One region of the Neobacillus sp. DHD-1R genome, then DNA from elsewhere that is predicted to be linked to it. Evidence: riboswitches for the same ligand, from Rfam matches in the RefSeq annotation. Region 1 holds a riboswitch; the other holds the start of a gene.
The links. A riboswitch is a leader RNA that binds a small molecule or an ion and turns the genes downstream of it on or off. The one in region 1 is predicted to bind cobalamin.
Positions count from the first base shown of each region.

Region 2: it holds a riboswitch for cobalamin, as region 1 does, so the genes downstream of both, AC3ANL_RS11150 (ribonucleoside-diphosphate reductase subunit alpha) here and AC3ANL_RS10470 (ABC transporter substrate-binding protein) in region 1, are expected to answer to the same signal.

Region 1 covers NZ_CM173232.1:2,178,251-2,185,673, reverse strand. The annotation lists gene cobD (threonine-phosphate decarboxylase CobD) at 1-437, opposite strand, end outside; gene cbiB (adenosylcobinamide-phosphate synthase CbiB) at 397-1,380, opposite strand; gene AC3ANL_RS10480 (heme ABC transporter ATP-binding protein) at 1,377-2,843, opposite strand; gene AC3ANL_RS10475 (FecCD family ABC transporter permease) at 2,847-3,908, opposite strand; gene AC3ANL_RS10470 (ABC transporter substrate-binding protein) at 3,874-4,839, opposite strand; cobalamin riboswitch at 5,030-5,223, opposite strand; gene ribH (6,7-dimethyl-8-ribityllumazine synthase) at 5,329-5,799, opposite strand; partial or broken gene ribB (3,4-dihydroxy-2-butanone-4-phosphate synthase) at 5,934-6,542, opposite strand; gene ribE (riboflavin synthase) at 6,603-7,262, opposite strand.
Region 2 covers NZ_CM173232.1:2,311,982-2,319,404, forward strand. The annotation lists gene metE (5-methyltetrahydropteroyltriglutamate--homocysteine S-methyltransferase) at 1-1,670, shown strand, start outside; cobalamin riboswitch at 1,756-1,933, shown strand; gene AC3ANL_RS11150 (ribonucleoside-diphosphate reductase subunit alpha) at 2,175-4,457, shown strand; gene AC3ANL_RS11155 (ribonucleotide-diphosphate reductase subunit beta) at 4,482-5,525, shown strand; gene AC3ANL_RS11160 (flavodoxin domain-containing protein) at 5,506-6,006, shown strand; gene AC3ANL_RS11165 (thiazole biosynthesis adenylyltransferase ThiF) at 6,153-7,172, opposite strand; gene AC3ANL_RS11170 (thiazole synthase) at 7,169-7,423, opposite strand, start outside.

The DNA.
Region 1 (7,423 bases):
GCATCTGCTTCCATCAGACTAGCGCATAAATCAGTCTGATCCAATTGAAAGTTCGGCTCCTTCAGTTGATGATAGAAAATTTCACAATGATTAACACGACATGCTTGTTCATATTCAGAAAAAGTTGGCTCTACAATTAGTATTTTTTTGCCTGCCATCATTCTTGCCACTAGTGTAATGAGCTCAGCTCCACCATTTCCAATTAAAATGGAATCAACGGTTGTCTGCTCAATGGTTGCAATTATCCTCTTTAACCTTGTGGCAAATGGATCGGGATAAACGATAATTTCTTGATAAAAGTCCTGCCACTTTTCCTTCAAATTTGCTGGTGGACCAAGGGGATTGATATTTGCACTGAAATCAATAAATTGCTTAGGAAGTGTGAGCCCCATTGCCTCATATAAATAGTGAGGATTCGAGCCATGTGATGGCCACATCAAGAAACATGCCCCCTATCCATAAACATAATAAAAATAAAAAAACGGTTTTGCTAAGAATAGCATTCGCTTTGAGAATATGGCCCGCTTGGATGGATTGAATAGGATCACCCATTTTTGCCCGGTTTGAAATCAAACCTTTGTAATAGTTTATTCCCCCAAGCTGGATTCCCAAGAGGGCGGCAACGGCTGCTTCACCCCAGCCACTATTTGGGCTCGGATGCTTTTTTGCATCTCTAAATAAAATCTTCCACGCTCTTCGATAGCTGAATTTTTCCGGACGTTTTCCAAGCAGCATCATCATTCCCGTTAATCGACTTGGTATCCAGTTCATTACATCATCCCACTTCGCAGATGCCCAGCCAAACTCTTTAAATCTCTCATTTATGTGGCCCACCATCGAATCACATGTATTGGCTGCCCGATAAACCATCGCAAGGGGGGCTCCACCAATGAAGGCCCAAAACAAGGGTGCTGTCACTCCATCACTTGTATTTTCGGCAACCGTCTCAATTGTTCCACGAGCAAGTTCACTTTCATCCAATGAATCTGTATCGCGGCCAACAATAAAGGATAGCTTTTTTCTTGCTTCAGCAAGCTTTCCTTCTATTAAAGGGTAATAGACTTCTAGGGAAGCATCTTTCAAGCTTTTTTGGGCAATAGTACTAGAAATGATAATACCTTCCACTAAGATTCCTACTAAAGGATGAATCTGATACCCAATTACTACTAACATTAAAACGATGAAAAAAACAAAAAGTAAGATAAACAGAAGCATAGCAACCCCTTTCGATCGCTTAAAATCCCCATGATTCCATCTCTTTTCAAAAAAAGTGATCATGTTACCAATCCATCTAACAGGATGTGGCCAATGCGGCGGATCACCAATAAGCAGGTCAATAAGATAAGCAAGCGTGATTGCGACTAAATGAGAAACGATCATGTTCGATTCCTTTTACTGGATTTTTGGATAGCTTCTGTTGTGCACTGATAAACTGCTGTACTAATAAGCTTTCCTAAAGGGGTTATCGTTCCGGCAAATTCTAACAGTTCTCCGGTTTGAGAAGCAGCAATTAAAATACTATCTGTCGAGGTGCCTGTAGCGATTGTTCCAGTGACTTTATCCATTACTTTTAAGTCATGTAATGCCTTTGCCTTTGCTTCCGTTGCGGTCATGATGCATTGAATAAATGCTTCCTCTGTCAGTTCACCATTCACAAAAATCCAGGTGTTGATCGTTCCAGGTGTCATCTCAAATGTATGCTGTACACTTTTTGAAGCATCGATCGCATTACCAACCCCCGCAGTGACCACTGCCAATAGGGAGAAGCCGTCTTGTTTAAACAATTTGTATACCACATCTTCCAATACAACCGCTGTCATCATGCCAACGGTCTCTGACGGTTCAAAACCCTTTACTTTTAAAAATGCAGCCATTTCCATGCGATGGTCGCTGCAGTTGTAATCCTTGTTCACATGCCGATTTACGAATGTTTGATGCCAGCCGGTTCCAGAACCCAAGACACCTGAAGACATGGTTCTTAAGGAAAAAGGGGTTGTTACCTCAATCAATTCTTCAGAAACAGATACGTACGTTTCATCTATTTCAAAACGGTTTGATTTCTTAAACTCAATTGGGAGCAAGACCATCTGTGGAGCAGCCACTTTTGGATGGGGATGTTTTTGAATGTCTGTATGATACACATTTCTAATTCTTTCTTCCCTAAGCACTTCATTAGGAACATGATCGATATTAATCGTTCCGTTTTCGAGGAGAAGCAAGCGATCACAATAAAGCCCTGCAAGATTTAAATCATGGAAAATCGAGATAACTGTTAAGCTATTTTCTGACGTCCATTTTTTTAAGAAATCTAGTAATTCCTTTTGATACGATAAATCCAAATGGTTGGTAGGTTCATCTAATAAGAGAATTTCAGGTTCTTGGGCTAATGCTTGTGCGAGAAAGACCCTCTGTTTCTCTCCGCCCGATAACTCCTGAATATTTTTATTTTGAAATGCCGAGACACCAATCTGCTCCATGACTCTTTGGACAACTGCTTCATCTTCTTTATTCCAGGTCTGAAACAATCCCTTCTGATGAGCATAGCGGCCAAGCGAAACCGTTTCTTTTACCGTGTAAGAGAAAGATTGGGATGAATGTTGAGAAAGGACTGCAATAATTTGGGCCAGTTGTTTTGTCTGGTATTCCTGGAGCGGGTTTCCCTTAATAAAAATCTTCCCTTGATGAAAGGGTAAAATCCCGCTAAGCATTTTCAATAAAGTTGTTTTTCCACTTCCATTAGGTCCTAGGATCCCGAACAATTCCCCTTGATTTACTTCAAATGAAATGTTCTTTAGAACAGGTTCACTTGAGTATCCGCCTGAAACTTGTTGTACGCTAAGCATTCCTTATCCTCTCCTTTCCATCCGTTTTCTTTGCAGTAATATCATGGCAAATACGGGTGCACCAATTAGGGCCGTTATCACACCAATCGGCAGCTCTGTCGGCGAAATAATCGTTCTCGAAATTAGATCAGCTAAAATTAAAAAACCACTCCCGGTAATGATCGATAATGGAAGAAGATGCCGATGATCGGGACCCCATAATAATCTTGAGAGATGGGGAATCACAAGTCCAACAAATCCAATTGTTCCCGAAACGGCCACTGCCGCTCCTGTTAAAATGGAACCAGCAGTCAAGATAATTAACTTTCTTTTTTGAACATTGACCCCTAAATGTTGTGCCCGTTCTTCCCCAAATGACATGGCATTTAATTCTTTTGAATTACCTATAAGCAGGACAGAACCGATAATAAAAAAGGGCAGCATGATTTTAATATATTCCCAGCCTCTCATTGATACACTTCCTAAAAGCCAGCCAATAATTTGCCTAAGCTCATCCCCAGTCAGAGCTATCATAAGCGAAATAATTGAACCTAGAAAAGAACTAAAAATAATACCCGTTAAGATAATCGTTTCTACTCTCATCGAGCGCTCAATTTTACTGGCAAACGTAAGGACCAAAATAATCGTGAAAAATGAAAATAAAATACTTAGTAATGGTAAGGTGAACAAGCCGACAAATGGGATGGAAAGATGAAAAAACAGTGTAAGCACGGCACCAACGGACGCCCCCGATGAAACACCCAATGTATAGGGATCTGCTAACGGGTTTCTCAGCAGACCTTGGAAGGCCGCCCCTGCAATAGCAAGAGACGCCCCGACAAGGCCTGATAAGATGACTCTAGGTAAGCGAATGCTTAAGACAATACTCGAATACATGGGGTCGATTTGTCCGAGTGAAATAAACCCAAATAGCTTATCACTTATTATTTGAATAATAGTTAACATGGGAACCGAAACTGTTCCGATCGAAATACCTAATAAAATAGAAATGAAAAGGAAAACCCCTGCCAGTATGTAGGCGAGAAGTTTATTATTTAAAAACCTCTGGATAGATTGCCTTTGCAAGATCCTCTACTCCTTCAACAATCCTAGGGCCTGAGCGGGTCACACGATCAGAATCAGCATCGATGACTTGTTTATTTTTTATAGCGTTAACCGTTTCCCAGCCTTTGCGGCTTAGAACTTGGTCAACTGGATTCTTTACATAATAGCCATAAGTGGTAATGATGACATCGGGATTCCGTTTGATCATGGCCTCTTGATCAATTTTAATCCAGCCCTCTTGATCATTTGCAATGTTTTCTGCATTAATCACAGTGAGCATTTGATCCATAAAGGTATTTTTTCCAGGTGTATAAATTTCTGGTGCAGGAGAAACCTCCACAAATACCTTTTTCTTTTCTTTTATTTCTTCCGCCTTAGTTTTGATTTCTGCCAATTTAGCCTTCATTCCCGTGATAATCTCAGCTGCATTTTTGGATTCTCCAGTAGCTTTCCCAATCATATCAATCGACTCATAGACTTGGTCAAAATTTTGCGCATCATTAATAATCAGCACTGTAATACCAGCATCGCGCAGTTGTTGAAGTCCCTCTTTAGATATAGGAGCTGATGATTCATGTGCTAAAACGAGATCCGGTTTTAAGGAAATGATTTTTTCTAGGTTAATTTCTTGCCCGCCGACTTTCTCTTTTTTCGTTGCTTCTTCAGGATAATTATCAAAATCAGACACACCAATTACTTCTTTTTCGAGACCTAATGCAAAAGCAATTTCTGTATTACTTGGGATCAGTGAGACAATCTTTTCTGGTTTTTTCTCAATCACAACATTATTATCTAATGCATCTTTAATCGTAACTGGAAAAGTGACTTCTGCTGATTTCTTTTCCACACTCGTGTTATTTTCCTGTTTCACCTGATCTTTCTTTTCAGCACAACCAGCTAAAACACCAAATGTCAATAATGCTACTAATAAGAGCGAATACCATTTCTTCATTTTTTCTCCTGCCTTCTGTTTAATAAAAATTTATGTAACAACAAATAAATCCCCCTGTGCCCCATTAACTTCTTCAGCAACAAAAAAACATCTCCACTGTAAAATGGAGATGTTGATGTGATTAGATTCAATTACTGTTATAAAGTAAAAGTAGTCTAGCCTTCAACACCCTCCTATCCACGTAGGTTAATTGGCGCACAAGAATTAGGCAGGTTTCCTGGCTCATGATCATCGCTTCCTACGTCTTCCCATCCTATTAGACAGTGACATATTATAGGTTGCTCCCATTTACAGTGGCGGGACCGCGCTGGCTTTTAACCAAACTTCCCTTTTAAGCTTAAAATCTCATATTAAGATTTTAGCACCTAATCTTTAAAGATCTATTTTGTTACTTTTATTATAAAAGTAGCGTAATGATTTGTATATGATTTTAAGAAATAATATTAAAGCCAGCTTAAGAGGTGACTTTATCATTACTCATTAAAAGCATTATTGTTCAATATTTCTGAGTAGATTGGCCATCTCAATGGCAGATGTTGCAGAATCCCAGCCTTTATTACCAGCCTTGGTTCCTGCACGCTCAATCGCCTGTTCAATGGATTCAGTGGTTAATAACCCAAAAATAACAGGAACACCAGTCGCTAATGATGTTGCTGAAACACCTTTAGCTGCTTCATTACATACATAATCAAAATGTGGTGTCGCGCCGCGGATGACTGTCCCAAGTGTGATGACAGCATCATACTTTTGGCTTTTTGCCATTTTTTGAGCGATTAACGGTAATTCAAATGCACCTGGAACCCAGGCGATATCTACATCGGATTCACTGACTCCATGTCTTTTTAATGCATCCTGTGCCCCATCTAATAATTTACTGGTTATGAACTCATTAAAACGTCCCACTACAATTCCTATTTTTAATCCTGAGCCAACTAAATTTCCTTCAAAAATATTTCCCATGTTAATGCCTCCATTAGTTTAATTTTTCTATAGTCATGTACAAATGCCCTCATTTATCAAGCTTTTTTCTTGAATGATGGGCATTTAAAATACCGATAAAAAATTAATTTTGGTTAATTTTATCTCACGTTCTTCAAATTTTCCTTTTGAGTTCGATATTCAACCAAGTCCTTGATCATAATCATCTTTACATTTAACTTATCCGCAATTTTACGGAGTTCAGGAACACGTGCCATTGTTCCATCTTCATTCAGGATTTCACAAATAACCCCAGCAGGTTTTGCATCGCATAACTTCGCAAGATCAACCGCTGCTTCAGTATGCCCTGTTCTCTCCAACACTCCGCCCTTTTTAGCAATGAGAGGAAACATGTGTCCAGGTCTTTTAAAATCCTCGGCTTTAGCCTCTGGATCAAGCAAACTTAAGATTGTACCAGATCGTTCGAATGCCGAAATTCCTGTTTTGGCAAATTTATGATCGATACTTACGGTAAAAGCTGTTCCATGAGGATCCGTGTTTTTAGCAACCATCGGCATCAATTCAAGTTTTTGCGCTAGTTCTTGCTCAATTGGAACACAGACAAGGCCTCTTCCGTGCGTAACCATTAAATTTAACACTGCTGGTGTTGCTTTTTCAGCTAAAGCGATAAAGTCACCTTCATTCTCCCGATCCTCGTCATCACAAACAATGATCACTTTACCTTCTTTTAAATCTTTAAGGGCTTCATCAATAGAATCAAACACGCTTATCACTCCTTTTATTTATCTAACAGTCATGGATGGATGCAATTTTTAGACTTTAGGTTAGTAAAACCCATTTTCTTCTAAAAAGCTTTCCGTGATACCAGACTTGCTTTTTCGTTGTGTCTCACTTGAAAAGTTTTTGATAAAATGGCCGATATATTTACCGACCATATCGCATTCCAAGTTAACAATCTCCCCTGAGCCCTTAAGCCCTACGACTGTTTCCGATAAGGTATGAGGAATCAGCGATAGAGTAAAACTTTGTTCTGTTACTGCGAAAATAGTTAGGCTTGTCCCATCGACTGCAACAGAACCCTTTTCGATCATATATTTTAACAATTCAGGGTCTGCTTCAATTTCATAGTAAACGGCATTTTCTACTGCCTGTTTTCGTTTAATGACCCCAGTTCCATCAATATGCCCCGAAACGAAGTGACCGCCAAACCTTCCTCCAGCTGCCATCGCTCTTTCTAAATTGACTTTTGCCCCGCGCTTCACTGCATTTAAACTGCTGGCTTTGACCGTTTCAGGCATGACATCAGCGGTGAAATGCTTACTTGTAAAAGAAGTAACCGTAAGGCACACCCCATTAACGGCTATACTATCGCCAAGGTGAACATCATTGAGTATCTTGTTCGCTTGAATCGATAAAACAAACGATTCGCCAGTGCGCTGAAAATTTGAAACCACACCAATTTCTTCAATGATTCCGGTAAACATAATCGTTACGACTCCTTACTTAGGTTTTACTCTTTTTATTATTCTCATTTAAAAATGAAATACAAAAAGACCCAAAAGAATTTTCTCTTCAGGGTCTTGAAAAAGGCATTAGAAAATAAAGGCTTAAAAATAGGCATATTTCACCCTACTATTAATCCGCT
Region 2 (7,423 bases), 130 kb from region 1:
TGTCTACAACCATTTCAAAAGAAGAGGTTGAACTATTTACCAATGTCTATCAAACCTTGCATGATACAGCACCCAACGTAAAAGTTATTTTGCAAACATATTTTGATAGCATTGAACATTACGAAGATATCATTGCTCTTCCTGTTAAAGGAATTGGATTGGATTTTGTTCATGATCACGGTCAGAATCTTGCTGCTTTGAAAGAGGTTGGTTTCCCAAAAGATAAGGTGCTTGCAGCCGGAGTGATCGATGGGCGTAACATCTGGCGTGCGAACCTTGATGATAGGTTTTCTTTACTTGCTGAGATTGCCAAGATTGTTTCAAAAGACCGCCTGATTGTGCAGCCTTCATCAAGCTTATTACATGTCCCTGTAACTGTGAGGAGCGAAGAAACAATCAATGAGGTACTTAAAGATTCATTATCATTTGCAGATGAAAAATTGCATGAACTTGTTGTCCTTACAAAAGGCTTACAAGATGGGTTAGAAACGAAAAAGGAAGAAATCATGGCAAGTACAAAAGCGATTTTAGCATTAAATGAATCATCATTTCGGAACCACGCTGAAATCCAAAAAGCTATACAATTCCTGCCTAACTACCGACCCGAACGTGATGCTTCGTTTAACGTCCGCCAAGTGGTACAGGAAGCAGCTTTTCAATTACCGCTACTACCAACGACAACAATTGGAAGCTTTCCTCAAACACAAGAGGTAAGAAAACAGCGTTTAAATTGGCGCAAAGGCGAGTTAACGAATCATGAATACGAAGAATATATCAATGCGGAAATTAAAAAGTGGGTGGATATACAAGAAGAGCTTGGCCTGGATGTGTTGGTACATGGTGAGTTTGAGCGGACTGATATGGTTGAATACTTTGGTGAAAAATTAGCCGGTTTCCAATTTACTAAATTCGGCTGGGTGCAGTCCTATGGGTCACGTTGTGTGAAGCCGCCGCTAATCTATGGAGATGTGTCTTTTCTAGCACCAATGACCGTTAAGGAAACGGTTTATGCCCAATCGTTAACAACAAAACCTGTTAAAGGGATGCTGACAGGTCCGATTACGATTCTAAACTGGTCGTTTGTGCGTGATGATATTTCACGTTATGACGTGGCCAATCAAATAGCGCTTGCGCTTCGAAAAGAAATTGAGCTATTAGAATTTAACGGAATTCGAATGATTCAAGTGGATGAACCAGCTATACGTGAAGGACTTCCCTTAAAGCACATTCAATGGGAAAGCTACTTGAATGCTGCGGTTTATGCCTTTAGACTAGCCACATCGTCTGTCCAAAACGAAACACAAATTCATACCCATATGTGTTATTCGAATTTTGAAGATATTATTGATGCCATAAAAGCGCTGGATGCAGATGTTATTTCCATTGAGACATCCAAAAGTCATGGTGAATTGATAAATGCTTTTGAAGAGCACACCTATGATAAAGGCATTGGTCTGGGTGTTTATGATATTCATAGTCCACGAGTCCCAACACTGGAAGAGATGACAAAAAACATTGATCGTGCACTTCAAGTGCTTGATCCCAAGCTGTTCTGGATCAATCCTGATTGCGGTTTGAAAACGCGTGGTATGGAGGAGTCGATTGCAGCTCTTAAGGTGATGGTAGAAGCGGCAGTCCAAGCAAGAGAAAAGCTGATTGTGAAAAAATAAAAGACTTGTCAAAGTGAATATTGTATACTATATTTGTTTGTATACAATATTTAGTGTTTGTTTTTTTAAAATACACTAAATATAGATAATGACCAATGAAAATGGTGTCTGAATAGACTTAAAAGGGAATCTGGTGAAAAGCCAGAACTGTACCCGCAACTGTAATTGCTGACGAAATAATCATAGCCACTGTCTTTGGACGGGAAGGGATTAGAGTAGGATGAAGCATGAGTCAGGAGACCTGCCATTTTTATAGCGTATTATCTTCTTCGGGAGGTGGGAAGATATAACGAGGGTATTCTGACTATTACAGTGAAATAGCTGTTTTTATTAGATAAATCCACGTTTATTAAACCCATCTCCTATTTGATGGGTTTTTTGTTTTGTTTGAAAAGGATTGTGACCGTTCGCTTGGAAAAAGCCAGTCCCCGGGTACAAAAAAAGGTAATTGTGACCGTATGCTCCAAAAAAGAGTGCTCACGGTAATAAAAAGGAGAACTAGATATGAGCGTTAAAAATCAATCGGAAATCGATACAATTTTAGAAACGATAAATAGAGTTTCTGAAAAATATCAGATAGACACATCTAAACTTAAAGAAAAGATATCCGTACTTGAGGAATCCTCACGCTACGAACAATCACTGTTGTATGCCTTAAATCAAATCTCAATGGAAGATCCAAACTGGACCTTTCTTGCGGCAAACTTATATTTAAATGAACTTTATCAGAATGCATCCATACATAGAGGATATAAGCCTGAAGACAAATACGGTGATTTTTATTCACTTATTACCGAGTTAACCAAAATAGGAATCTACTCTAACGATCTTTTACAAGAATATACAAAAGAAGAGATAAAAGGTTTAGGTTCAAAGATTAATCCTGAGAGGGACTATTTGTTTAATTATATTGGATTATTTTTAATAGCAGATCGTTACCTTGCCAAAGACTACGAAGGAAATATTTACGAGTTACCGCAAGAACGGTTTATGATCATCGCCATGACATTAATGATGAATGAACCAAAGACAACGCGTTTACAAAATGTTATTGAGGCTTACTGGGCGCTAAGTAACCTGTATATGACCGTTGCGACACCGACTTTATCAAATGCAGGAAAAAGCTTTGGGCAGCTTTCTTCCTGTTTCATTGATACCGTAGATGATTCCTTAGATGGGATTTATTTAAATAACTGGGATATTGCTAGATTGAGTAAAGATGGCGGCGGGATTGGTATTTATCTTGGGAAAATACGTGCCTTAGGATCTGATATCAAGAAGTTCAAAGGGAATTCGTCAGGTGTCGTGCCTTGGATTCGGCTGATCAACGATACGGCTGTGAGTGTCGATCAGCTCGGACAACGACAGGGAGCCGTCGCCGTTTATTTAGATGTTTTCCATAAGGACATGATGAATGGCTTTTTAGACCTAAAAACAAATAACGGAGACGAAAGACGCAAAGCTCATGACATTTTTACCGGGGTGTCAATTCCTGATTTGTTTATGAAGAAACTCGAAGAAGTAGATGAAAACGGGCGAAGTATTGGTGAATGGCATACCTTTTGCCCACATCAAGTAAAACAAATCATGGGATGGAAGGATGAAAACGGGACACCACTTGGTCTGGAAGATTATTATGACGAGGTGGATGAAAAGTTTTTTACCGAAAAGTATGAAGAAGCAGTCAATCATCCACTTCTTCCTCGGAAAACATATCGCGCAATGGATATTATGGCGAGAATCATGATTTCTCAATTAGAAACCGGTACTCCCTACATGTTTTATCGAGATGAAGTCAATCGTCAAAACCCTAACAAACATGTAAGGGGAACGGGCCGCACTTCCATTTTTTGCAGCAATTTGTGTACGGAGATTACCCAGAATATGTCTGCCACTACGATTGTAAAAGAATATAAGGATGAAGACGGAAATATGGTTATTGTTCGTAAACCTGGTGATTTCGTTGTCTGCAATTTATCGTCTATTAATCTCCCGAAAGCTGTAAAGGATCATGTTTTAGAACGGTTGATTCCGATCCAGATGAGAATGCTAGACAATGTCATTGATCTTAATCGGATTTCTGTCGGACAAGCCGATGTTACCAATAAAAAATACCGTGCAGTGGGACTAGGGACATATGGCTGGCATCACCTGCTTGCATTAGAGGGGATATTCTGGGAATCGGAAGAAGCGGTTTCTTATGCTAATCGTCTTTATGAGGATATTGCCTTCTTTACAATTCATTCATCCATGGAATTAGCGAAGGAAAAGGGAGCCTATAGTAAGTTTGAAGGGTCAGAATGGCAAACCGGCCAATATTTTGACCGTAAAGTGTATCGAACCGAACGGTGGAATCAATTGAAGAAGGATATATCCGAATATGGAATTCGAAATGGCTGGATGATGGCGATTGCGCCAAACTCCTCCACGGCCAAGATTGGCGGTTCGACCGATGGAATTGATCCTTTGTATGCTGTCGAATACGCAGAGGAAAAGAAAAATTTTAGATTCAAAGTAACGGCGCCCGATTTGGATCACCACACATACGATTATTATCGCCGTACCCGACATGTATTAGATCAGTCTTGGAGTATTCGGCAAAATGCTGCACGCCAGCGCCACATTGATCAATCGATTAGCTTTAATCTCTATGTTCGTCATGATATTAAAGCAAGAGACTTATTACATCTCCATTTTGAAGCATGGCGGCAAGGTTTAAAAACCACCTATTATGTAAGGAGCACATCTCAATCTGAGATGGAAGAATGTGAAGCATGTCAAAGTTAATTTAAACGCGGAGGTAAGAACTAGATGATCCATACACCATTAACCAAAATTAAACTATTAAATCCTGAGTTTCCAAATAAATCTACTGGCATTATAAATGGCAAGTCTTCAGGGCTTCTTAATTGGAATGATATTGCCTATCCACAAATGTATGATTTGTATCAAACATTACTTTCTAATTTTTGGAAGGCGCAAGAAATTAATATGCAGGATGATATTAAACAATGGGAATCCCTTAGTGAGAAAGAAAAGGATGTATTCCTGCGAATCAATACGCAGCTTGCTGCACTCGACAGCCTGCAAACTCCGACGATGAGTCAAGTGATGGATTATGTGACAGACTCCAGCTTTAAAGCAATTTTTGCAGTGATTGCACAGCAAGAAGCGGTTCATACTGAATCGTACTCTTACATTCTAAGCTCGCTCATTCCGAGAGGAAAACAAAATGAGCGGTTTAATCAAGCAAAACTGGATCCGATCGTAAGGAAGCGAAATCAATTGATTCTAGATGCCTATGAGGATTTTAAACAAAACCCTTCGCCACAAACCTTATTTAAATTGAGTGTGAACTCTATTAATCTTGAGGGGATTTATTTTTATGCGGGATTTGCTTTTTTCTATCATTTAGCCCGTCAGCAAAAAATGCTAAAAACCAGTACAATGATTAGTTATATTCAGCGGGATGAAATGCAGCATGCCTACTTTATGTCCCAGTTTATTCGGATTCTGTTAACCGAAAATCCTACCCTGCATACAAATGAAAATATTCAATATGTGTACCAAACGATTAATGAGGCTGTCATACTTGAAAAAGAATGGGCTCATTATATCTTAGCAGATATAAAGGGAATTGATTTACATGAATTCGAAGGGTATGTCGAATATCTGGCTAATAAACGCTTAAGACAGCTAGGTTTAAAAAACCTGTATGAAGAAAGAAACAATCCTATGCCTTGGATTCAAATCTTTGGCGATGACATGCTGAATGAGACAAAGTCTGATTTCTTTGAGCAAAAGTCAAGGACCTATTCCAAAGTGTCCCAGTCCAATGGATTTGATGAATTGTAAGATGAAAATAGCGATTGTATATACCTCCGTTACAGGAAACACAAGAGATCTGGCTGGGGAAATTTATCGCCACTTCCTGAGCAAATCCATTAAAATTTCTTTATTTAAAATTGATGAATTTTCGGTTACCCATTTACCTCAATATGATGCAGTAGTGATTGGTACATACACATGGGGGAATGGTGAAATCCCCAAGGAAATGGGGAGACTATATCAGGTGTTTGAATTACTAGAAAGAAAAGAAATGATTACAGCCGTCTTTGGAACCGGGGATAGCTGTTATCCTAAGTATTGTGGTGCAGTGGATTTTTTTAGAGATATGTTATTTGTGCAGACGAGCTTAGCTGCAACCTTGAAGGTTGAATTATTTCCACAAAGTTCAGATCGGGAGCGCTGTGAAAAGTTTGTGGAAGCAATTCTAAAACGTGCAAATAGGTGTGATCAAAGGTTTAATGTGAAGAATCTCTTAATTAAACAATAAACCACATTTTTTTCAGTAAGAGTGAGATTTACGAAGAGAATTTAAAGAGGATCTCTCAAAAGGGTCTGACCCTTTGTTATGAGACATCCTCCTTATTTTTATAACAAGCCTACTTCTCTTGCTGCCTCTACCTTATTTGTTTTTCTTTATCCTAAGTATCTATGGTAGATTGCCTTTGCTTCAGATATATCTTTCGTTCCGTGTATTAAAACCCTTCCGTCTCTAAAAACCACTAGTCGATGAGAAACTGTTTTAAAAGATACAAGGTAAGGGTTTCGCTGTACGGTTCCTCCTAGTTTCGCTAATAATTTTTCTAATTCCTCTAAATCACGGACAATTGGAAGGGAAGGGCGTATCTGAACGGAATCTCTTCCACAAAGTACCGCCGTTTTGGTTTGATTTTCATAAGACAAAAAGGGATAGGAGGGCTTTTTCCCGCAAGTGGGACAATCCTCTTTTTTCAATGGGTCTACTTTAATCGCACTAAACTGGTTTTTCCATAAATCAAAAGAAACTAATTTATTTCGTAATGAATCCAAGTCACCTACCAAAATTTTTAGTGCTTCACTAATTTGATAGGATACCACCATGTTCACAGCTGGACTAATAATTCCAGCTGTATCACAGGTTAATCCTCCTAGGGGAACGGTTTCTAGTAAACAAGAGAAACAGGGCGTTTTTTCAGGAATAATGGTGTAGGAGATTCCATAGCTCCCCACGCAAGCACCGTAAATCCAAGGAACTTTATACTTTTGGGAAACATCATTAATCATCATTCTAGTTTCAAAATTATCAGTTGCGTCAATGATGAGGTCTACTTTTTGAGCCCATTCTTCTAGCTCTAAAACCGATGCATCCGCAATCAATGCCTCTATGGTTACAAAAGAGTTAATAGCTGTTAAGCGTTTTTTTGCCGCAATGACTTTTGGTAGACGATTTAAAGCATCATCTTCGGAATATAACTGCTGCCGTTGTAAATTTGACCATTCCACGTAGTCACGATCCACGATGGTTAGCTGACCAACCCCGGCACGGACAAGTGCTTCGGCATTTGCTGAGCCAAGTGCACCGGCCCCAATAATGAGAACATGTTTAGCTGATATTTTTTCCTGCCCAGCTTTTCCGATAGGTGGAAATAATTCCTGCCGTGAGTACCGATTATTCACCCAATACTCATTCCTTCCTTTGGACTGCTGGCAGTAGCGTACCTCTTTTTCTCGATTCGACCGGCTTCATAGCCTAAGCGTCCAGCTTCAATCGCTAAACTCATCGCTTTGGCCATTTTTATTGGATCTTTTGCTGCTGAAACAGCGGTATTTAATAAAACACCATCGGCTCCTAATTCCATTGCCAACGCAGCATCGGAAGGTGAGCCAACACCAGCATCAACTATAACAGGTACAACTGCTTGTTCGAT